Regions from separate parts of the Oceanobacillus luteolus genome, predicted to be linked through region 1. Evidence: riboswitches for the same ligand, from Rfam matches in the RefSeq annotation. Region 1 holds a riboswitch; the other holds the start of a gene.
The links. A riboswitch is a leader RNA that binds a small molecule or an ion and turns the genes downstream of it on or off. The one in region 1 is predicted to bind glycine.
Positions count from the first base shown of each region.

Region 1 (12,578 bases):
TTTTACATGGTATCACAAAAGAAAAATGGGAGCGAATGAATTAACTTCATTCCTCCCCTCCAGCTTCACTACTATATTCAATGGTCACTTCTTCCATTTCCTTAATCGCAGCTTGATAAATCCGTTCCAACTCCTTTTCCAACACCGCTTTATCTTCAGTTCCTATTTCCAAATTTGGGAGTTGTTGGAGCTTTTCATCAGCATATTTCCGAAGCATGTCAACTTGCTTTTCCTTTTCTTCTTCAATGAGTTCTTGCAATTCTATCTCTACTTCGGTAACCTTTTCTACCAGTGCTGCCTTTAAACGTTCGGTCTGTTCGGCTTGTTCCTCTTGAATTGCTCTGTCAATTTCCTCGATAGATTCATCCGTCTTATTATTAAACCAAGTTGTTAGAACACCAGAAATAGAAGAATCTGCAGCAGTTATTGTTAATCCCCCAGTAAACAGCGCAACACTAATCAATAGAATATAAAATGACCGTTTCTTTTTACCCATGATTAACCTCCGGAAAAGAAGGGGAAGGTTCTGGAAAAGAGCCTAACCTTTTTATTCATTGATGCGTGATATAACCGCATCTAAAGCAGCCTTTGCTTCTTCACCCAGTTGCTGCGCTGTAGCCGTAATCAATTCTTCCTGCTGGCTCACTAAAGCATCCAGGACGTTATTTACTTCTTCCGTCAAGCTGTCGATTGCCCAATCCACTTGGTTTCTAAGATTTCTTGAAGTAATCTCTTCCTGTGTTTCCAATTCTGCCGCTAATTCTTCTTGTGCAGCCTGTATAGCCTCTTCCAACTCCTGAACCGCCTGATCTCTCGCCACTTCAATATCAGATGTCAGTTGAGCGATTGCAGCATTCCCTGATTCAGATGTAAATGTGGTTAAGTCATTGGTTGCATATTCCAGGCCAGCATCTGCATTTCTTAAGATTTCGAAGTACCCATCAAGAAATACATTGTAGAACTGCAATCCAACCTCAGCTAAAATCGCCTGCTTCTCCCCATCAATCTCTCCGATATGCTCCAATTTCGCTTGAATAAGTTCTTCCAATGTTGTTCCTGTCGCCAATTCCCTGCTTAAATCAATATCCACACCGGCTTGCTCTTTTAAAGCAGCATATTCAGCCTCAAGCCCAGGCAACTTACTTTCAACGTACGCTTCTGTATCTGCTTCAATATCGGCTACCGATTGACCAAACATCCCGTTATACCATGCACGCAGCTGCTCCCCTGCACTCGTGGATGCAAAAGCCATCCCCGCCCCCCAAACCATGACAATAGCTAATCCAAATATGGTAATCTTCCCTTTGAAAGAATGCATAAATTTTTTCACTAGTTAACTCCCCTTTTCATTGTTTAAGTAGTAAATCTTCCAGATATTCTGTTATCTCTGTATTGATTTCTTTTCTAATGCTTTCTTCTTTCTCTTTTTCATAATGGTTTAATCTTTTTAGTAAACTTCGTTCCTTCTTCGATTCTTCCAACTCTTTTTCAATTTGAATCCGATAGTCCTGCAAATCATTGATCACGGTATCAACTTCCAGTTTAATTACTAACTCGGACTCCTCTTTCCGTGCCTTCATTTTCTCTTTTGCATTATCGGCTTCTTGGTGAAAAAGAGTGGGGATCAAGTTGATTATTTCTTGAGTTGACTGCTTATGTAGATTCAAAGAGGTATTTTCGGTTGCTTCGGCAGATGATAGATTAAAATGTAAGAGCAACAATAGAAAAAGACTTCCTAACCGCAACGTTTTTCCCACATCACCTCTTCCTTTCCCTTTTCTAGTAAATTACTGTTAAGTTTTATAGTAACAGATTGAATAATATTAAAAATCGGAAAATTAAACTATTTTTGTTCTAGTAGTAAAGATAGCCTCCTTTCATTTTATCTGGGAGTAACCTTCGCGCACGGTACTAATACATGGTTATATACTCCCAAAGCGAAAAAATAGAATAGAAATTTCTTCTATGAGGAAAAAAGCATTTTCCTCTCTCTATTCCTAAAGTATGATATTGTCTCAAATACCAAACTATATACCCGGCCATTTTGAAACTTTTTATCTGTAAATTTGAAACAAATCCTATCATTTTTCGTATAAACTATTAATTAGTATAAACAGGAGGGGAAAATATTGGAGCATATTACAAAAAAACGTTTGAAAGCAATACTTATCGATTCTTTTCTGAGTGGTGTCGTATCTTATGGAGCAGAATGTATCTTACGGAAAAAAATTAAGAATGAGGCTTTCCATGCAGTTGTATTGCCATTTGCGACACAGTACACACTTGAGTATGTGCAATTGAAAACTACTGGCAGCACGGTCGGCTATAAGTTGATGGGGCTGGAGCTGGCCAATGAAGATGACGGTGAATTAACCGGTAAACAAATCGTAAAACGTATGGTACATCGCGATACGACGAGTACAATAGAGTATATCCGTGATCGAAAAAACTTTGCAGAGCAAGATGGAGCCGTCTTTCCCCACGACAAGAGGACAGGCACCATTGTTAGAGAAGTGTCGAAGTAATAGTTTTGAAGTTTAAAGACAATAAAACACAGCTCCGTTACACTTAGGGAGCTGTGTTTTCATTTTCCATCACATGAACCATGAAAGGATAGAAACAAAGATTTAAAACGTTATAGCTTACTTTCCTTGTTTCTGTTTTTCGCGAAGAAAGAATTCTACAGAAGGTAATTCATCGTTTTTCAAAAATTGGGATGAGTAATTCGAAGCTTCTTCAATTTTATCCGACAAATAGTTTTTTCTTTCAAAGAGAATACTGCGGAAGTAATCGAGCTGTCTCATTACTTTTGCCGTTAGTGCTTCCTGACTATCCAATCGTTTTTCAAACTTTTTATTTGCCTCTTCCTGAGAGTCCAACTGATTCATTATGCTCTCCTGCATTTCCAATTGTTTATTCACACTGTTTGACAACTGTTCATTTTCCTTTGAAATGTTCTCCAACTTTTGAAGCAGTTGCTGATGGTTCGAAGACATCCTACTCCATTTTTCTTGGAGTTCGGTTTCTTTTAATCGGCCTTTCTTCAATTGGTTACGGGTTGCAGATTGTTCCATTTCCAACTTGGTCAGCTGATCCAACAGTTCCTGTTCCATCACAACTTGCTTTTTATTGAATTGTTCCAAGGTTTTTAATTGACCTTCCACATTCAGCCATTTTCTTTCTTCTTCTACATGTTGGTTGTCAATCAACGTTTTTATACTTTGTATATGGGATTGAATGGCATGATTAAAACGGGCTTGTTCTTTCACCATTTCGGATGCATGGTTATATATAAAAACATCCTGGTTATTTCCTTCCAGTTCCGCACCATTTCGATAAATATTCAGTTTATTTTCATTGATATAGAGCCCCATCGTTTCACCCCTTGTGCATTACTCCCATTATTTTATGCAGTAATCACAAGATAGGGACTTTCTATTCGATTCGGTTATCTGCGAATGTAGAAACAGACTGCTTCACGCTGCGGCCACCAATCACACGGCTCACTTTTTCAAGAATTAAGTCAACCGATTCTTCGTCATTGAACAAATCATAATCCGCAATATTAATCCGTAATACCGGGCAAGCATTAAAGCTGTCAATCCATTTACTATAACGGTCATGCATTTCTTCCCAATAACTTATTGGTGTGCTCTTTTCCATTTCTCTTCCACGTTCATGAATCCGTTTAAGGACTTCATCCAATGAACCTTCAATGTAGATAAGCAAATCTGGATGAGGAAAATATGGAGTCATGACCATCGCATCAAATAAGTTTTTATACGTTTCATAATCGGTCGGGGTCATCGTCCCTTTCTCATAATGCATCTTGGCAAAAATCCCCGTGTCTTCATATATCGACCGATCTTGGACAAATCCGCCGCCATACTCAAAGATTTTCTTTTGTTCTTTGAACCGTTCCGCAAGAAAATACACTTGCAAGTGGAAGCTCCAACGCTGAAAATCTTCATAAAAACTTTCCAAATATGGGTTATTATCTACCTTTTCAAAAGATGTCTTGAAATTCAATGCGTTTGCTAGCGTTTTTGTCATCGTGGATTTGCCTACACCAACGGTACCGGCAATCGTAATTACTGCATCATTTGGGATTCCGTATTTCTCTCTTGCATTCATTGTTCTGCTCCTTTTACCATAAGCTCTTCTAACTTTTCTTCCACGGCTGCGATAATAGAATTCAATTTTTCCGGATAACGGACGAAATCCTGCTCATCACCGTTTATTCGTAGAACGGGGATTTCGGGATGTTCCTGTTCAAATCTCTCCATAAAATGATCGTAATCACTAGAAAGCTGATTTAAGTATGCAGGATCAATATTTCTTTCAATTTTTCTATCACGCTTTTTAATTCGTTCCAAAATGGTTTCTAGACTTCCTGTTATGTATATGATTAAATTCGGCAAAGGCATGTCCTTTGTAAGAATTTCATAAATCTGCTCATATTTTTCCAACTGGTTGCCACTTAGTGTACGTCTTGCAAAGATCATATTTTTAGCTATATGATAATCAGCAACAACAGGATGTTGCTTCATTAAATAGTTCTTCTGTATATCTTCCAATTGTTTATAACGATTACATAAAAAAAACATTTCCGTTTGAAAGCTCCATTCGCTTACATCTTCATAAAATTTACCGAGAAAAGGGTTTTCATCGACAATTTCTTTTAATAAATGAAAATCAAAATGAGTGGATATCCTTTGTGCCAGCGATGTTTTTCCAATGCCAATTGGACCTTCAACTGCAATGAATGGTATTTTCGCCATTGTAACTCCCTCCTCAAATCAGACCTTTCATATTCTAACATAATATTTTTTATTCTACTAGAGAGGAAATGTACTCCATATTTCAATTTTACATTTTATGATGAGCTAGATTTAGTAGGTTAGGATGTTAGAAGTTAGGGGTATATTCTATTACATTCCAATTCAGCCAGCGACCAACCAACCTTCCTTGTCCATACTAGCATTTCTACGCCGGAACGAATCCATATTATTTAAAGAAAGATGGGGAGTAAAGATGAGTTTAACGAAACAAATTGTAATCGCACTAATAGCAGGTGTTGTTGCAGGTATATGTTTGACATTTGTGCCTAGTAATATTTTTAATAACATTGATACGTACTTATTAAGCCCAGTAGGGCAAATTTTCTTAAATCTGATTATGATGCTCGTAGTACCAATTGTATTTGTATCCATCGTACTTGGAACAGCAGGCCTTGGTAACCCGGCTGAATTAGGTAAGATAGGTATTGGTGCACTGGGGTTTTTCCTAGTTACATCAGCGATCGCCATTGCAATTGGTTTAGGAATAGGAAATATACTAGAGCCTGGAAAAGAAGGCGTATTTGAAACAGATGCAACATTTGAAGGGGAAGAAGCACCCCCAATCATGGATACGATAACTAATATTATCCCTGAAAACCCAATAAGTGCGATGGCATCGGGAGACATGTTGCAAATTATTGCATTTGCTGTATTTATTGGGATTGCACTTGCCATTTTAAAAGAAAAGACAATTGGTATCCATCAATTGTTTGAACAGGCTAACGAAATATTAAATTGGTTAATTACCAAAATCATGTATGTGGCACCATATGGAGCGTTCGCGCTGATCGCTTCTGCAATTGGAGGAGCTGGAATTGATGCTTTAAGCTCTATGGCAATGTATATGATTGCCGTCCTTCTCAGTCTCCTTATCCATGGTACGTTCGTATATGGCTCAGCGATTTTGTTTCTTGGCAAAGCAAATCCGGTAACATTTTTTAAAGGGTTCTTCCCTGCAATGTCAGTTGGTTTCAGTACATCCAGTTCCAATGCGACATTACCGATTTCAATGAAAACCGCTCAAGAAAAACTTGGCGTAAAAAAAGAAATCTCAAGCTTCGTGCAACCTTTAGGAGCAACCATCAATATGGATGGTACTGCGATTATGCAAGCAGTCGCAGTCGTATTCATTTCTCAGGTGTACGCCATTCCATTGTCACTCACCGATTATTTACTTGTTATCCTGACCGCTACGCTTGCAAGTATCGGAACTGCTGGAGTTCCTAGTGTAGGATTGGTCATGCTTGCGATGGTGTTAAATCAAGTCAATCTCCCGGTAGAAGGAATTGCATTGATTATCGGTGTGGACCGATTACTGGACATGGTCAGAACATCCGTCAACATTACCGGAGATGCGACTTGTGCATATATCTTGTCCGAAAGGGAAAAACGAAATACCCACACAGCCAATTAAAAAAGAGGACGAAATCGTCCTCTTTTTCTATGCAAGAATATCTAATTTCCATGTATCTATTGAAAGAACATCTTCATAGTTGTCTAGTAATCGATGAAAGATGGTCTCCCAGGATTGAGCTTGGGCGTATCGAAATCCCTGTTCCCCCATTCGAACTCGTAGTTCATCATTGGAAAGCAACGAAACAACTGCTTGCGCAAACTGCATAGCATTTTTCTCTTCACATAAAAGACCCGTCTTTCCCCGTTCGATGATGTTCCTTACACCACCTGCATCCGCACCAATCACTGGTGTACCACAAGCGAGTGATTCTAAAACAACATTTCCGAATGTCTCTGATGCGGATGGGAATACAAAGAGATTTGCTGCAGCATAGACTCTCGCAAGTTCTTTACCTTCAATAAATCCAGTCAATGTCATATTATCTGGTGCCGCTGTCTTCAGACCCTCTTTCAGTGGGCCATCACCTACAACAAGCCAGTGGACCTTTTCTTTTATCCCTTCTGGTAAGTGCTCAGCAATAGACGGTAAAAGCATAATATCTTTTTCTGACGCAATCCGTCCTACATAGAGCAATATATACTTTTCTTCTATACCGTATGTTGTTCGAACCAATTCTGTATGATAATCACGATGGAAAATATCTCCGTCAATTCCTCTTGGCCAAATAGCTATATTTTTAAAATCATGTTCCTCCAGACGTACTTTCGTATCAATGGAAGGTACAAAAATCTTTTCCAGTGGACGATGAAACCATTTCAAATATTTCCATAGCACATCCGTCAAAAATTGTAAGTGATAGTGTTCAAGATATTTATCAAAATCTGTATGATAGGAACCAACTAGAGGGATATGATACTTTTTAGCAAAATGCAGTCCACATAAGCCTAAATTAAAAGGTGTCGCCACATGGATAATATCCGGCTTAAATTCCATTATTTCCTCTTTGATCTGTAACATGTTAGGAAAAGCTATCCGGCATTCAGGATACAATAAAAATGGCATACTTTGAAAGGATAAAACTTGTGAAGAAAATTGACTCTCTTTCGTCGCTTTTGGTGCAAATACACGATAATCAATATTATTTTTCTTTAAGAATTTCGTATATCGATCAAGCGTCCTTGCCACCCCATTCACATCTGGAACAAAAGTATCTGTAAAAATAGCTATTCTCATAATAACCCCCACATGATTATCATTTTTGATAACTTCCATACCGTAATACTTTATTCATTATGCGTTTTCCAACCGGATTACAGCGCTGTGCTTCCCTACATCTTTAAAAGTTCAAAAGATCATGCACCATTTACAAAACATGCGGAACAAATTGCTGTATCGCTAAAAATGAACACAGACCGGTTGTACTGCCAAGCATCATTCCTACCAACACATCTGAAGGATAATGTAGTCCTAAGAAAATTCGTGATAAGCCAACTGAAACTCCAATGAACAATAGTGCGGAGAACAGTAACGGGGATAATAAAATAAATGGCACGGTGACAGAAAAAATCGCGGTCGTATGACCAGAAGGAAAGGAGTGGTCCTTTAATGGATTATCCAATACATTCGTATTTTCCAAAACAAAATAAGGACGTCTTCTTGGGTAAATCTTTTTCATGATTGCAACAGGCAAATGGCTGACTGCTAAAGAAATAGCCGCAGCAATCGCAGTCATCTGAACTTCTTGACGGGTAAAAAGCATGAGTAAAACAACCCCAGCGATAGTGAACGTTGCCCCACCTAAATGAGTAATGATACGAAAATATCGCTGTAACAAAGGATGATCAAAATATTTATTAATCGACCGGAAAAGCTGACTATCCACTTCATACAGGTTATCCCATATTTTCATCCTTCATCCCTCCTTCTTCTACCTCCATCTTAAGGGATGAATACTAATCCATTGCTAATTTACTTTAAAGCTATTGTAAAATTCCAGACAATAAAAAAATCAGCAGGTTTCATCTGCTGATTTCGAAAATATATTCATATATTTTATTAACTTGGTAATAAAAACAACAACACACAGAAGTAATGACAAACGGTACCAAATATCACGAATAGATGCCATACAAGGTGATGATACGGGAAGCCACGCCATACATAGAAAATACAACCGAACGTATAAAACATCCCTCCAACAACGAGTAACATCAGGCCCGTCGGATGAAGATTCGCGACAATCTGATTCCAACCAAGGACGACAATCCATCCCATTAATACATATAATAATGTAGAAGTGATGAGGAATCTCTTTGTAAAGAAAGCTTTAAATATAATGCCTCCCAACGCAATTCCCCATACGATGCCAAACATCGTCCAACCCAATGTACCTTGAATAACATGAAAAATAATTGGAGTATAGGTCCCTGCGATGAACAAATAAATGGAAGCATGATCAAAAATCTCAAAAAGATCCTTGGTTTTCCCCGGTGGTAAAGCGTGGGCCATCGTAGAAGAAAAATACAAGATGAGCATCGTCGAACCAAATATGGTGAAACTCACAACATGTAATGCAGTTCCTTCTGTAGCTGCAGTAAGAATCAATACAACTAATCCCGCGATACTGAAGAGTGCCCCAATTCCATGTGTGATTGCATTTGCAACCTCTTCACCTTTCGTAAAAACATGTGTTGTTGCCAAAAACATCATTCCTTAATTACTTATTTTGTCTAGTATACCAGATGTATACCTTTATTGTTCTTAGATTAACCAGAAGTCGGCTATTTTATCAAAAAAGGGGATAGAATCACCTCTATCCCCTAAATGTTAAATAATCCGTATACGTATCACATTTTCAATAGCATTGATTTCCGCTTGAATTCCCGGTAAAACATCACCATTCACTTTTTCATCGATATCAATCATCGTATAGGCAAAATCACCCCGACTTTTATTGATCATCGCAGCTATGTTCAATTCACGCGTAGAAATGATGGAACTGATTTGCCCTACCATATTCGGTACGTTCCGGTGGAATACGGTGATTCTGCGTTTTCCTGTATAAGGAAGAATCGCATTCGGGAAATTAACAGCATTCCGGATATTACCTGTTTCCAGAAAATCTTTTAATTGATGGGTAGCCATCCTTGCACAATTTTCTTCAGATTCTTTTGTAGATGCCCCGAGATGCGGTAAAGCAATTGCATTTTCCATATGCAAAATACGATCATTCGGGAAGTCAGTGATATATTTACCAATCTGACCTTCTTTTAATGCAACTTCCAGGTCATCCTCATTCACTAAGCCACCACGTGAAAAGTTAAATAAATGGACGCCAGGTTTCATGCGTTGGAAAGCCTCCGCATTCAGTTTACCTTTCGTTTCTTCCGTCAGTGGGACATGAATCGTTATATAATCCGCTTTTTCAAATACTTCCTCCATGGACATCGCACGTTCGATATTTCGTGAAAGTCTCCATGCAGTATCAACAGATATATATGGATCGTAACCAATAACATCCATATCCAAGTTCAACGCATCATTCGCAACGAGAGCACCAATTGCCCCCAGCCCAATCACACCAAGTTTTTTTCCTTTCACTTCTCGACCGACAAATTGCTTTTTCCCCTCTTCAATGAGCTTGGGTACATCTTCTCCCTTTCCTTTCAGCGAATTTACCCACTCAATCCCCTGAAATAAATTACGGGAAGAAGCCATTATTGCCGTAAGCACCATTTCTTTGACCGCGTTGGCATTTGCTCCAGGCGTATTGAAAACTACAATTCCCTTTTCCGCACAAGCTCGGATGGGGATGTTGTTTACACCAGCTCCAGCACGCGCAATAGCCTTCAAATTGTCATTGAACTCCATATCATGCATGTGATAACTGCGCACAACGATTCCATCAGGATTCTTTGCTTCATTATCAACTTTATAGTTTTCATCCTTTAAAACTGCCATTCCAGACTTAGCAATATTGTTTAATGTTTTGATCGTTTTAATTTTGTCTAAAGTTATTGTTGTCATCTCTCTAATCTTTCTCCTTTTTGGCTTTACTTTTCTTTCTCGTCTCCTAAGAAATAAAAAAAGACTGGAATAATTCCAATCTCAGAAGGAACGAAAACAACAAAAAAACCTCTTGTTTTCTTCTGTCCTTTTGCCTGAGATTTTGAACCCTTCGGCGATGCAATTTGCATTCTCTCCAGAAGCTGCTCCTGTCATAGTGTCACCCACAACATTCGTCGCTTGAAAATATTCTCTTTTCTGACCGCCCCCTTAAATATAAAAAGGCAAGGAGTTATGAAAGTTCCCTTACCTGCCCAGGCGATCGACACATACTCATTACGTGCTCCCTTGCGGTACTCCGCATTTTCGCCAGTTACACGTAACGTTTCAATTTGAAGCTATCTTAACAGAATTTAAAATATATTTCAATAGGTAAAGAGCCGATATTTTAAATTTTTCAGTCAGATGGAGTTATTATTATACTCCCTCTATCCACTACCTTTAATATACCCTTTCCATTTCACACATAAAAAAGAGAAACGAGCAATTCATTTGCTTGTTTCTCTTTTCAGTTCGCACATTTCACGTACCACAAAATGTCTGATATTCGTCTATTTCATAATTTCTCTGGGCAAATTCTTTCTGTTCATCAGAATGGGCATAAGGATTTTTCAACATGGCTAACAGGCTTTCCATCACCGTCTTGTCGTCGTTTTGAACTACAGCTGCGATCGCTTCCTCTACCCAGCGGTTTCTTGGGATGAGCGCTGGATTGCTCTTTCGCATGAGTTCATGGCTTTCTTCTTTACTTTGCTTTTGCCTGCTAAGTCGTTCCTGCCATTTTGTCTTCCATTTCTTAAAATCTTCCATTGCTCCCATAGGGAAGTTCGATTCATCTTCATACGTTAACGCAAGGAAAGTATTCGTATAATCAACTTGATAATGCTGCATCATGGACAACAAATCTTGAATTAATTTCTCATCTTCGGCTTCTTCGTCCATGATTCCAAGTTTAGCCCGCATACCAGCATAATAATGGTGACGATACAGCTTACTAAATTCTGAAATAGCCCCTTGTGCGTTATTCACCGCTTCTTCCTTACCACGACCAAGTAACGGCAGAAGTGATTCGGCAAAGCGGGCCAGGTTCCAAGAGGCAATACCTGGCTGATTTTGATAGGCATAACGACCATTGTAATCAATCGAACTGAATACCGTTTTTGGATCGTAATGATCCATGAAAGCACAGGGACCGTAATCGATGGTTTCTCCGCTAATTGTCATATTATCCGTATTCATGACGCCATGGATAAAACCAACAAGCTGCCATTTGGCGATCAATTGCGCTTGGCGTCTAATGACTTCCTGCAAAAATGCAAGATAAGGATTAGGTGACTCCATTACATCAGGGTCATGGCGTTCTATCGTGTAATCAGCAAGTTTCACAAGCTCTTCTATCTCTCCATATTTCGCAGCAAATTGAAAAGTTCCAACGCGTATATGACTTGATGCAACCCTTGTTAAAATTGCTCCTTCCAATTCGATTTCACGTTGGATCATCTCTCCAGTAGTGACTACCGCGAGACTTCTCGTCGTCGGTATATTCAATCTATGCATTGCTTCACTGATGATATATTCCCTTAACATCGGACCGAGTGCAGCCCTGCCATCACCACCACGTGAATAAGGGGTTTTACCTGCACCTTTAAGTTGGATATCATATCGTTCGTTATCTGGAGTAATGTGTTCACCAATTAACATGGCTCTTCCATCACCTAACATCGTGAAATGTCCGAATTGATGTCCAGCGTAGCTTTGAGCAATAGGAATGGAGTTTGTCGGAACACGGTTGCCGGCGAATATTTCAACAGCTTCTGCACCCTTCATTTCCTCATTGTTCAAGCCAACTGATGCTCCTAATTCATCATTGTATATGACTAGTTTTGGTTGTCTGACAGGGTTCGGTGTGACTTGCTCATAGAAAATCTCCGGGAGATCGGTGTACGTATTTTTTAGGTTCCAGCCTTGATTATTTTTCATAAAGACTCCTTATGGTATAGATGATATGTTATACGGATTAGTGTACTTCTTAGGACCATAGTTATTCAAGGTATTTGACTGTATAAGCGAACTTGTAAAATAGATAGATGAGTTAGAATTGAAGAAAGAAACTAGCTGTCGTGGAAATTTACCAAATCCATTACCACTTACTCCGTTAAATACCTTATGGCAGCCTCTGCAAACACCTCAGCACATTGTACAAGATTCTCCACCGAAACTTGTTCATCGTACCCATGGATTGTGTCTTGGATTCCAGGACCGTATAGTATCGTATCGATTCCATGATTCCGAAAGTGACTAGCATCGCTTGAACC
Region 1 is NZ_JBHUDE010000132.1:2,228-14,805, reverse strand. It holds gene ACFSBH_RS14235 (GNAT family N-acetyltransferase) at 1-44, shown strand, start outside; gene ACFSBH_RS14230 (hypothetical protein) at 47-496, opposite strand; gene ACFSBH_RS14225 (hypothetical protein) at 548-1,330, opposite strand; gene ACFSBH_RS14220 (hypothetical protein) at 1,347-1,757, opposite strand; gene ACFSBH_RS14215 (RDD family protein) at 2,130-2,525, shown strand; gene ACFSBH_RS14210 (hypothetical protein) at 2,643-3,374, opposite strand; gene ACFSBH_RS14205 (deoxynucleoside kinase) at 3,436-4,134, opposite strand; gene ACFSBH_RS14200 (deoxynucleoside kinase) at 4,131-4,781, opposite strand; gene ACFSBH_RS14195 (dicarboxylate/amino acid:cation symporter) at 5,035-6,255, shown strand; gene ACFSBH_RS14190 (glycosyltransferase family 4 protein) at 6,283-7,431, opposite strand; gene ACFSBH_RS14185 (phosphatase PAP2 family protein) at 7,562-8,107, opposite strand; gene trhA (PAQR family membrane homeostasis protein TrhA) at 8,254-8,898, opposite strand; gene ACFSBH_RS14175 (phosphoglycerate dehydrogenase) at 9,025-10,224, opposite strand; glycine riboswitch at 10,337-10,413, opposite strand; ZMP/ZTP riboswitch at 10,509-10,590, opposite strand; gene ACFSBH_RS14170 (protein adenylyltransferase SelO) at 10,786-12,243, opposite strand; gene ACFSBH_RS14165 (M20 family metallopeptidase) at 12,411-12,578, opposite strand, start outside.

Region 2 (12,578 bases), on a different contig from region 1:
CGACAGTAATCACTATTTTTATGCCATAAGGTTGACTATAAAATTCTAATCCCTCTATATCACGCAAATAAATTTCATGTCCTCTGTTTTCAACCTGTCTACGAATTAGATTATCGTATTGGCTGATAATAACGATTGCATCATCTTCTTGGATAAGGTGTAAGGCATCTTTCTTAATAAAATAAGAATGTGATGAGATGATGTCATCCCGGATAAAACGGAAAAATTCATGAACAGATAGCTCTTCGTAACTATCGGATGGTTTTGTTGTGATTTGGAGGACATATCCGAGAAAAGGCAGGGTAATAAAAATTAGACTTATCATCGTAAGAAGTGTAACAAGGTTAAATCCTTTTTCATTTGTAAGGTAAGCCATATAGGCAGAAGGATTCTGTCGTTTTTTTTGCATTAATCCAGTATACACATCCTTTCACATAACCTTCTTCCTCGTAAAAATGTAAGCTGAAAACCCTATTCTTAAGTTCTGTTTCAAATGTAGCAGGGAGGAGGGGAGCATCCTCCCATATAAAATGTTGGATTTCTTCATGTAATATAATAGAAGCCCATCTCTTATCTGATAATGTGTCTGTTGCCATCTGCAGTTGTGAATGGATGGGTATAAAAATTAAAATGACTTGAAAGAAGATGGTTGATGCAACTAGTACCTCAATCATGGAGTATCCGTTTTTCCCTCTCAACGTAAAACCTCCCTTTACCGAGCGGAAATACGAAATGTATCCGATCCGTTGGTGTATACATGGGTATCCTGCGAGGTTCAAGAAACGTTCCAGTTTCTTTAAATCTTATCGTTTGTCCTGCTATGGTCGACCAGCCAGCTGGATAATCTCGATCTGCGTAGGTAGGATTTCTACCGTGTAATACACGGTAATAATGATCGTGAAATCTGATGGACATTTGATTTACTCCATGATGACTCGTCTGATTTTGGACGAGTAAAACATCCAATTTCAATTGTTCAATAAATTGTTCCTCTTTTAGATTATTTAAAGTGTTAAATTGAAGTGGAACAGTAAGAATCATCAAGAGAGCTACTATGCTTAAAACAATGAGCATCTCAAGAAAGGTAAATCCATTTTTATTCATTTCAATTTTGAGGTGATTTAATTGTAGCTTTTCCGTTAGAAACCGTTATTTGCGAATCCCCACAAGTCTTCTGATTTTCCTCAAGATAATTGTTTTCAATTAAGGTTTGAATACTGCTGGCAGTCTGACCTTTGTCTAAGTAGTAAGCATCCGCTTGAGCCTGAACAACAGCTACTAACGCATCACACCCCTTATCGTTTACATTTTTCGACTGAGATGTAAGATTGGGAATGATTAGTATCAACAAGACAGAAATAATCAACATAACGATTAACATTTCAATCAACGTAAATCCCTTATTATTTTTAAGCATTTTACATTCTCCTTTTCTAAAAAGTGTTCATTAGTTGAAACATTGGCCACATTAAACTGAGGTAAATGAAAATAATAAAAATGCCCAATATGATATAAAATATCGGTTGAATAACGGTTATTATCTTAATGGTCATCCGTTCCATCTCTTCTAAAAGCATATCGCTATATAAAGTTAAATCCCTCTCAAGTACATCAGTTGTAGCGTTTTTTTGAAAGATGATGGCTAACTGTTCTTCAATCAAAGGAAACTCTCTAAGTAAATTACTAATATGAAAACCATGCTCCAAATTATTTATCAAGAGTGTAGCGTAATAAGAAATAATCGGAAGTCGCTGTTGGTTGGATAATTCATAGAGAATTTCTTTTAAGGAAAGACCTGCTTTAAGCAGTGAACTGAAATGCGTGGCAAATTGAAAGGAAGTTTGTATCCGCAAGTAATGGCGGTAGAGTGGAACTCGTTGAGTCACTTTAACCTGCTCTTCGATTGGCATCTTCTTACTGTAATAATTCCAAAGAATTGTTAATGCAAGAAGTAGAATCGAACAAAATATTAAAGAAAATTGAAGAAAGTCCATGATCCATTTTACAACGGTTATTGTCGTTAGTGCTTGCGATGAGGTTAGGAAAAGTGATTGAAAAGCAGGCAATACATGATAGTTAATGAAAAATAGAATTAAGGAAAAGAAAAACAGAAGCATTAAAGGATAACGTATGATCAATTTGAGTTTCTTCATTGTATTAAACCGTTGTTCCATGACTTCGATGCATTTCTTTATTGCCTCTCTTAGATTGGAGTTTGAGTGGATAAAGGATAGAAACGCACTGACAGAAGAATGGAACTTTGTTTCTTCAAAAATAAGTTCCAATCGTTCACCCTCTTTTAACCTAAAGAGAAAGTGGGAGGAAATATCTGCAAGGTCCTTGTCCCATGCTATTGCTTCTAGTGCATCTTGTAAGGCATAACCATTTGAAATAAAGTGCTCCAATCGTTTAAGAAACCTCATTTGAATTTCTTCTGGCAACATATCTCGTTTCTTTGTCATAAACTTCAGAGAAGAAACCATACGCATATGCTTTCCTCCTTAAGTGGTCAAAAGAATGATACTTATTCGTTACATCTTCTAGTCGAATTGCTCTCGCCAATTCGTCCCCATCTAATAACTCCAAAATTGCTGCTCGTTGAAAGGAATCTTTTCTTTTGATGGGGACTAATTCAATACTGGCAACCGCAAGTAACGATTGTAATAAATCTTGCTGATTGATTCCCATCTCAAGTAAACGGTAAATCGTTCCTGTAGTATTTTTTGCATGTAGAGTGCTTAATACTAAATGGCCTGTCAATGAAGCCTGAAATGCAAATCGGGTTGTAGTTGCATCTCTAAGTTCTCCAATCATCAACACGTCCGGATCATGTCGTAAAGCTGCTTTCAAACCTGTCTGATAAGTGATTCCTGCTTGTTCATTAATTTGGACTTGTATCACTCCATCAATCAGTTTTTCAACTGGATCCTCCAGCGTTATCATTTGATAGGTGTTATTCTCCATTAAGGCTTTTATTAATGCGTAAAGCGTGGTTGTTTTTCCACTTCCTGTAGGTCCGGTAATTAAAATTATCCCTTCTTTTTTTGTCAGCCATTTTTTTAAAGTATTGAGTTGATTTGGGAAAAGAAAAAGTTTATCCAGTGGCAGGAGATTCTCCTCTGGCAAGATTCTGATTGCCAAGCTTTCGAGTGAAGCGAGGGGGAGTGTTGAAAGTCTAAGGGAGTAGCTGCCTAGTGATGAAAAATGGTGGAAAATACTACCGTCTTGTGGCTTTCTTGATTCTCCAATATCCATACCAGCTGTAAATTTAAAATAGGTTAGCAATAGCTCATATTGACTAGTCTGGATGGAGCGGTGGTATACGCGTTTGCCATGAATGCGAAAAAATACGTTCGTTTCCTTACGAGCGGGGAAGAAGTGAAGATCGGTTGCTTTGGTAGTGATAGCGTTATGGAGCAGCTCTTCAACTAAAGGTAAAGCCGGGTTCAAGCCTGAGTCACCTCCTTTTGCTATATGTAATTCGACAACGTTTGCAAAATTCCTGCTTTATTTTTATTTTTTGTATAAAATTTTTTTTGAGGTGTAAGCTATTAAAAAAATCAGGGAGGTTTTATCATGTCTACAAATAACTACTTGAAGTTTATGACAGAGGAAATAGTGAGATATTTAAACAGTTCAAAAGAAGAAAGGAAAGTGAGAAAGGAAGCGGGGAAACAATCGGATTCTGCTATTCTGAACCGTTGGTTTGGGGTGCTTCCATTCTCCTTCAAATTATTCATCAGAGGAAAATAAGTTAAGATTTAGGAAAGTTGTCCAATAAATAAACTATACCACCGCTGATCACTTCGATATTAATTTCTGGAGTATAGCGGTTATTCAATTCCTCAACTTCTTTTTTTAGAATCTTATCGTCCAAATCGTCCTGGTAAAAGTGCTGTAGAAGGGCGATTTCTTCATTTAATGTCTCCATTGCTTCATTTGCCCATTCTTTTGGTTGGTTGTCGATATAATTCAATATGATTTTCTCAAGGCGTTTATATCCGCTTGATAAAGTAATAATAGGGGTGATTGTATAACATAAATCGGAAATTTGCTGTTTGAGGGTAAGTTTCTCCAATTCATCCATCATGTTAACAATCATTTTTCCATTTAATAGGTGAATACCAAGGGAGATTAATTCTTCCTTTTTTTGTCGTCCGCTATAGCTGATTTTAAAGTTGGCCAGCAGCCAAGGGTAGAGGGGTGTATTTATCTCTGCTTCCACCTCTTGAAACAGTAACACATATTTTTCTTGAGATGTGACATGGTTAAATATTTGTTGGAGGCGCGGACTGCCGATATCAATCCATTCTCCCTTCATGTCCCTTTTATCAGGGTCTGTAATCAACGTCAGCGACATGGGGACCCCTTGCTGATTGAGACTCTTCATATAATGCCAGTAGAACGGGCGATTCATCAATGCTTTATCCAATTCCTCAGTAAGCTCCACTTGGATAACGCCAGATTCTTGATTTTGGACATTACACCCATAAGCATTAAAAAATTCGACGATAAAACTTTCTAAATTAGCGATTGTCATAATATTCACCTGCCGCCTTATTTTCATTAGCCATTTGATGAACGATGGATGCTAAGTTTTCCAACTTGATCTTAGCTTCTCCTAAGGAATCAGATTCTGCATAAATCGATTCAATTTCTTTATCAAAGTTATTTATATTTAATTCAGATAAAATTGCATCCAGTTCACCTATAACATTCTCAAATAGTTGTATTTTTTCATAAAGAATGGTCAGTATATGTTCTTCGATTGTATTTTTAATTGCTATATTATAAATTTTGACATCGTTTTCTTGTCCAAATCGATGGATTCGGCCAATCCTTTGTTCTATCTTCATTGGATTCCATGGTAGGTCATAATTAATCAAGTGATGACAAAACTGTAAGTTGATTCCCTCAGCACCTGCTTCAGTAGCTATTAATACTTGTGCACGATCCCTGAATAACTGAATCATCCAATCTTTTTTTCCTCGTTTAAACCCTCCCTGAAAAGGCACGGAGCTGATACCGTGTTGTTGCAAATACCATTGTAAATAAAGCTGAGTCGCTCTATATTCTGTAAAAATGATAACTTTCTCATCACCAATGGACTGGATCAATTCAACGGCTTTATCTGCTTTTGAATGGGCAGGCAATTGACCGATATCTTGTATAATGGATTGGATATCTTCATCTTCCCCATGAGATTCAAGCAACTTGTTTAATGATAAATAACACGCTTCTCTTGAAGAGCACATCTCTCGTAATAATGTCATTTTTGTAAACATATCATTTACTTTTTTCAAGTTATTTAATCGATCGTATACACTGGCTTCATCCTTTGAAAAGTCAACCCAAATTGTATTGATATGGCGATTCGAGGGTTTTAAATCTGTATTTTCTCGCGTGTTTCGAATCATCACCCTTTCTATCAATTGTTTCAAATAAGTATCTGCTTCCACTTTACCTTTATTTCCAGTATATTTTTGTTTGAAAGTTGTCATATCACCAAGGTGACCTGGACGAAGTATCGCAATTAAATTAAATATCTCCATTAAATCATTTTGTATCGGTGTTGCAGTTAATAGTAAACAATATTTTTTCTTAATTTGTCTTACAAATTGATAGTTTTTCGTTTTATGGTTTTTCAGCTTATGTGCTTCATCAATCAAAACAAAATCATATTCATTTGCTAGAATTGCTTCCCGATGTGGTGAACGTTTAGCAGTATCAAGGGAGGAGACGAGTATATAATTTCCATCCCAATTATAATTTTTTCTATGGGAAACCGCAGGGATATAAAATTTTTGATTTAATTCATTGACCCATTGATTAACGAGTGAAGCTGGCACTAATATCAGCGCATTTTTTACGAGTCCACGCAACATATATTCTTTAAGTATCAATCCCGCTTCTATTGTCTTTCCAAGTCCTACTTCATCTGCAAGAATCGCTCTACCATTCATCTTTTCTATTGTTTCCTTGGCCGTCACCAATTGATGATCAAGAAAAGACATATGTGGAAGAAAGTCCAGACTTCTTAATCCAGTAAAGGAGGGGATTATTTTAGCCTGATCTGCCTGGTGTGCAAGTGAAAAAAGTTGATGAGAAGTGAACGGACCATCACTTTCCACTCTCTTCTCTAACTCTTTAATAAATGTCTGATCTGTTTGTAATTTAATAAAATCCATATGATACACCCTTTTTAGCTAATTAAAATTTGGATTTCACTATACCTTTCCTAAAAAATATGGTATTATTCAATGCAAGAATAGAAATTTTCTTATTATAGATGTAGTTTTACCATTAACTGAAAATATATGCCGTGGATGAAGATAAGGGGAGAGATTACATCATTTGATGTAACGCCGAAGGAGCAAGTTGAAGACGAATCTCTCAGGCAAAAAGACTCTTATTGGACACAACTCTGGAGAGCGTTTACATATCCTGTAAACCACCCAAGAAGCAAGTATTTACTTAGAAGATTTTCTATGTAAATATGCAACTTTCTGGTACAAGGACAGAGATTTCTTTAATAAGGAAATCTCTATTTTTTTGTTAAAAAATCTGAATATACTATAATTATTCAGGTTTCATTATTAATGCATAATAAGTTTATTAATTATTTGAGGGGAGTGGACATTAGGTGACTACTTTAAAAAAGACACCAGTTTATCCGGAGTATGAGAAATATGGGGCTAAGACGATTGATTTCGGAGGCTGGGATTTACCGGTTCAATTTTCTGGGATTAAAGAAGAGCATGAAGCGACAAGAACAAAAGCGAGTCTATTTGACGTATCTCATATGGGCGAAATTGTTGTCAGAGGGGAAAAATCTGTTGAATACCTTCAAAAGATGACTACTAATGATATTAGTAAACTATCACCGAAAAAAGCACATTATACATTTTTATGTAATGAAAATGGTGGAGTAGTTGATGATCTGATCGTTTATATGTTGGAGGAAAATAATTACCTTCTTGTCGTCAATGCGGCGAATACTGATAAAGACTACGAGTGGCTCACAAAACATAATAGTTATACGGAAAGTGAACTGGAAATCGTTAATGACTCTGATAACTATGCACAACTCGCCATTCAAGGTCCTTTAGCGGAATCAATTCTGCAAAAACTCACAGAAACGGATCTCTCAGATATTAAGCCGTTCCGATTTGAATCGGATGTGGCTTTTGAAGGAATTGCTGATAAAGCTTTAGTTTCACGTTCTGGATACACCGGTGAAGATGGATTTGAAATTTATATAGCACCAGCAAGTGTCGCTGAACTTTGGAACCTCATTTTAGAAAGTGGTAAGGAAGACGGAATTGTTCCAGCGGGGCTTGGTGCACGGGACACCTTGCGATTTGAAGCCAATTTGCCATTATATGGTCAGGAGCTTTCCGAAACAATTACACCAGTTGAAGCAGGTCTTAAATTTGCAGTAAAAGTGGATAAGGAAGCCGACTTTATTGGGAAAGATGTACTTAAACAACAGATTGAGAATGGTGTAACGAGAAAATTAGTAGGTATTGAGATGATTGATAAAGGAATTCCACGTACAGGCTATGACGTAGTATCTGATGAAAAGGTAATTGGACATGTTACGACAGGTACACAATCACCGACTTTAAAGAAAAATATCGGTCGTGCTCTCCTTGATATCGACTATACCGAAATCGGAACAGAAGTTTTAGTGCAAGTAAGAAAGCGCCAGTTAAAAGCAAAAGTGGTAGCAACACCATTTTATAAACGAGATAAATAGGGAGGACATAGTAATGGAATTTCGTTATTTACCAATGACTGAAACCGACAAAAAGGAAATGTTGGATAAAATCGGTGTATCATCCACTGAAGAGTTATTTTCCGATATCCCACAAGAAGTAAGACTGGACAGGGAATTAAATCTTAAAAAACCAACAAGTGAATATGAGTTGAAAAAAGAACTTACAGAAATGGCAAGTAAAAATGCGAACTTAACAGAGTATCGATCATTTTTAGGGGCGGGTGTATATGATCATTTCATTCCATCCGTTGTTGACCACGTCATTTCAAGACAAGAATTCTATACAGCTTACACACCATATCAACCGGAAATCACACAAGGCGAATTACAGGCTATGTTTGAATTCCAGACGATGATATCGGAATTAACGGCAATGCCTGTCGTCAACTCTTCCTTATATGATGGAGGAACGGCTGTAGTCGAAGCAGTCAATTTGAGTGTTGGCCAGACAAAACGCAAAAAAGTCCTTGTTTCAGCTGCCTTGCATCCGGAATATCGTCAGCTTGTTGAAACCGCTGCGAATGGACAGAAATTAGAAATCGTTGAGATCGATTATAAAGATGGTGTGACTGACTTAGAACAATTGGAAAAGGAACTGGATGAAAATACTGCTGCAGTTCTTGTTCAATATCCTAACTTTTTCGGTCAAATCGAGCCATTGGCAAAGATTAATGAACTGATTAAACAACAAAAGAAAACGATGTTTGTCGTTTCCAGTAACCCATTATCACTTGGGTATTTGACTCCTCCTGGTGAATTTGGCGCAGATATTGTTGTAGGTGATACACAAGTGTTTGGTATTCCAGCACAATTTGGTGGGCCACATTGTGGTTATTTTGCAACGACTCAAAAGCTGATGCGAAAAGTACCTGGTCGCTTAGTTGGTCAAACGGTAGACCAAGATGGAAAACGCGGGTTCGTTTTAACTTTACAAACAAGAGAACAGCATATTAGACGTGAGAAAGCAACATCGAACATCACATCAAACCAGGCGTTGAACGCTTTAGCTAGCTCAGTTGCGATGAGTGCTCTAGGTAAGAATGGTGTTAAAGAAATGGCTAAATTAAATATGCAAAAGGCAAGATATACAAAGCAAAAGTTAGCAGAAGCAAATTTATCAGCTAAATTTGATGGACCATTTTTCAATGAATTTGTAGTTAAACTTTCCAAGCCGGTATCTGTTGTAAATGATGAGTTATTTGAAAAAGGATTTATTGGCGGATTTGATCTTGGCAAAGTATACCCAGAATTGGAAAACCACATGCTGATTGCGACAACAGAAATTCGTTCTAAAGAAGAAATCGATGCTTTCGTAAAAGAAATGAGGGATATCAATGGCTAAAGAGAACTTTCCATTAATATTTGAACGTAATAAAGAAGGTAGAACGTCATTTAATCTACCGCCGCTTGATGTTCCAGAAGTTGATTTGGAAGCGGAACTTGGAGATGAATATGTACGTAAGACGGATGCTGCATTACCAGAAGTCAGTGAGCTGGAATTAATGCGCCATTATATCGGATTATCCAATCGTAACTTCGGTATCCTTTCCGGATTCTATCCGCTAGGGTCTTGTACGATGAAATATAATCCGGTAATCAACGAGGATATTGCAAGACTCCCTGGATTTAGTCATATCCATCCTTATCAGGATCCGAAAACAGTACAAGGTGCACTTGAATTGATGTATGATTTGCAAGTCCATCTTGAAGAGATTACAGGTATGCATGAAATCACTCTACAGCCTGCTGCCGGATCACAAGGAGAGTGGACTGCTTTAATGATGATTAAAGCTTTCCACGAAGCAAACGGTGATCACCATCGTAATGAGGTTATTGTGCCGGACTCTGCCCATGGTACAAATCCTGCTTCTGCTGCAGTTGCAGGTTTCAAAGTAGTTGAAGTGAAGTCCAATGAAAAAGGGCTAGTGGACGTTGAAGATTTGAAAAAGGTCGTTAATGAAAATACTGCAGCACTTATGTTAACAAACCCTAATACTTTAGGTCTGTTCGAAACTGAAATCTTGGAAATGTCAGAGATTGTTCATAATGCTGGTGGAAAAATGTACTATGATGGTGCAAACTTAAACGCAATTATGGGTTATACTCGTCCTGGAGATATGGGGTTTGATGCGGTCCACTTGAACTTGCATAAGACATTTACTGGCCCACACGGTGGAGGGGGTCCAGGATCAGGACCTATTGGTGTATCTGAGGAGCTCGCGCCATTCCTTCCAAAACCAGTAGTCCGTGAAAATAATGGTGAATATGATCTGGATTATGATTTGCCGCAATCTATTGGTATGGTGAAAGGCTATTACGGAAACTTTGGAATAAATGTGCGAGCATATATGTATATCCGCACGATGGGTCCTGAAGGCCTGAAGAAGGTAAGTGAATACGCGGTACTAAACGCAAACTACATTATGCGTAGCCTTGAAGGAGAATACGAGCTTCCGTTTACGCAACATTGTAAGCATGAATTTGTCTTATCTGGTAATAAACAGAAGAAAAACGGAGTGAAGACATTAAACATTGCTAAGCGTCTGTTGGATTTAGGAATTCATCCACCTACAGTTTACTTCCCATTAATTGTGGAAGAGGCAATTATGGTTGAGCCTACTGAAACGGAGTCGAAAGAAACATTGGATGGTTTCATCGATGCAATGCTCCAAATTGCTGAGGAAGCGAAGACTAACCCGGAGATTGTGCAGGAAGCTCCACAGACTACAGCTGTAAAACGTTTGGATGAGGCCACAGCATCGCGTAAGCCAATTTTGCGCTACGTAAGTGAAGAGAATAATTAATCATTCTAATGAAATACACCTGCCTATGAATAGGGCAGGTGTATATTTGTTGATATTATGAATTTATCGAAATGGTAATCGGATAAAAGAGCTATACCGGAAATTATTTTCGCCGGTATAGCTCTTTATTTTGTTCTTATTTTGCCTTGATTTTACCTGTCCAGTTTTTAAATCCGCCTTTTAATTGATAAAGCTCTTTGTAGCCATTTTTATGGAGGATTTGCGCTGCACGTGCAGAACGGCTGCTTTTTTGGCAATATAAATATACTGGTTTATCTTTACGAATTTCGATTAATCGTTGCTTTAATTGAGTAACAGGTATATTTCTGGCGCCTAGGATGTGTCCTGCATCAAATTCTTGTGGCTCCCGGACATCAATCAATTGCGCTTTACGATATCCTTCGATCCATTGATCTTGTGTCAGTACACTTAGATACATTTTCTGTCTATAATAACGGAAAATTGATATAGCTAATAGTACTACTAAAACAATAATTAATACTTCCATTTAATTTCCCCCGTCTTTCACATATCTAATCTGTTTTATTATAAAATACTTTTAATTACATGGAAAGTTTTTGTGCTGTCATTATTTAACTCCATAGTTTTTATTCTTAAAATGTCGAGTTATGTTGCTTATTGGTGTTTTACATAAAAAAACTACGGGATTAAACGATTGACAAAGGTGTTAACACAATATATAGTATGACTTATACATTAATACTACAACATGTTGTTTTAAAACATTGAAGATGTGGTACTTAGTAATTATAACATAAATAATAGAAAAAGATGAGTAAGGGAGCGATTTAATGTCGACAGTTTTAGAAAAAGTAAATGGAATTGATATTGCTTCATTGAATAAGGACATTGAGTTGTTTGATGCTGTCCATCCGATAACCGAAGATATGAAGCTTACCCATTCAGGCGTTTCCAGATTGGTAATGCTTGATAGGTATGCTTACAAGGATACAGAGAAAGTGACACTAAAAGTCGGGGATTTTGTCGTTTTGACTGTAAAATCTGATCCGAAATTCCCAGCAAGAGGATTAGGATTTGTACAAGCGATTGATTGGGAAGCAAATGAAGTGAAAGTCAAAGTCTTAGATGAGTTTTTATCAGCGTTGGACAATGAAGATGAAGTAAAAACTGGTATCATCACCCGTTCCCTAGATGTTATTGATAAACCATTGGAAATCTTTTATGAGCAAATCGCAAAACGAAATGCAACAGGTTTATCAGTTGTTGAAAAATCTGAAGAAAAACAAATGAAATCCTTCGATGAGTTTTATAATGAATTGGCAAGCTTAAACTTTGTACCAGCTGGACGGGTTCTCTACGGTGCTGGGGCAAATACAGAGGTAACTTATTTTAACTGTTATGTGATGCCTTATGTAAAGGATTCAAGAGAGGGTATTTCTGATCACCGCAAACAAGTGATGGAAATCATGTCACGCGGCGGTGGCGTAGGAACAAACGGTTCGACTCTCCGTCCTAGAAATACACTAGCTCGCGGAGTAAACGGAAAATCATCTGGTTCCGTTTCCTGGTTAGACGATATCGCAAAGCTTACACACCTTGTTGAACAAGGAGGTTCACGACGTGGAGCTCAAATGATAATGCTCGTAGATTCGCATCCAGATATTATTGAATTTATCATCTCTAAAATGCAAAATCCACGTATTCTACGATATTTGATTGAGAATACAGAGGACGAGCAAATTAAACGATTAGCTAAAGAAAAGTTGAATTTTAAACCATTAACTGAAACAGAAATAGATCTGTACACAAGTGTTGTGAACTACAAACATTTCCCAGGTTTAGGTGGCTTCACCGAAGATGCTATGCGCGAAGCAGAATTGAAATTGAAGGAAGGCGGAACGTACAGCGTTCATAATCCTGAATTCTTAACGGGTGCAAACATTTCTGTTTGTATTACTAAAGAGTTCATGGAAGCTGTAGAGAATGACGAAATGTATGAACTGCGCTTCCCG
Region 2 is NZ_JBHUDE010000166.1:18,418-30,995, forward strand. It holds gene ACFSBH_RS20510 (ComGF family competence protein) at 1-409, opposite strand, end outside; gene ACFSBH_RS20515 (hypothetical protein) at 357-698, opposite strand; gene comGD (competence type IV pilus minor pilin ComGD) at 667-1,104, opposite strand; gene comGC (competence type IV pilus major pilin ComGC) at 1,106-1,417, opposite strand; gene ACFSBH_RS20530 (type II secretion system F family protein) at 1,434-2,489, opposite strand; gene comGA (competence type IV pilus ATPase ComGA) at 2,410-3,450, opposite strand; gene ACFSBH_RS20540 (YqzE family protein) at 3,577-3,753, shown strand; gene ACFSBH_RS20545 (YqhG family protein) at 3,755-4,540, opposite strand; gene ACFSBH_RS20550 (DEAD/DEAH box helicase) at 4,527-6,188, opposite strand; glycine riboswitch at 6,327-6,419, shown strand; gene gcvT (glycine cleavage system aminomethyltransferase GcvT) at 6,644-7,759, shown strand; gene gcvPA (aminomethyl-transferring glycine dehydrogenase subunit GcvPA) at 7,773-9,122, shown strand; gene gcvPB (aminomethyl-transferring glycine dehydrogenase subunit GcvPB) at 9,115-10,584, shown strand; gene ACFSBH_RS20570 (rhodanese-like domain-containing protein) at 10,721-11,092, opposite strand; gene ACFSBH_RS20575 (vitamin B12-dependent ribonucleotide reductase) at 11,397-12,578, shown strand, end outside.
Region 2: linked by a shared signal. The riboswitch ahead of gcvT (glycine cleavage system aminomethyltransferase GcvT) and the one ahead of ACFSBH_RS14175 (phosphoglycerate dehydrogenase) in region 1 are both predicted to bind glycine.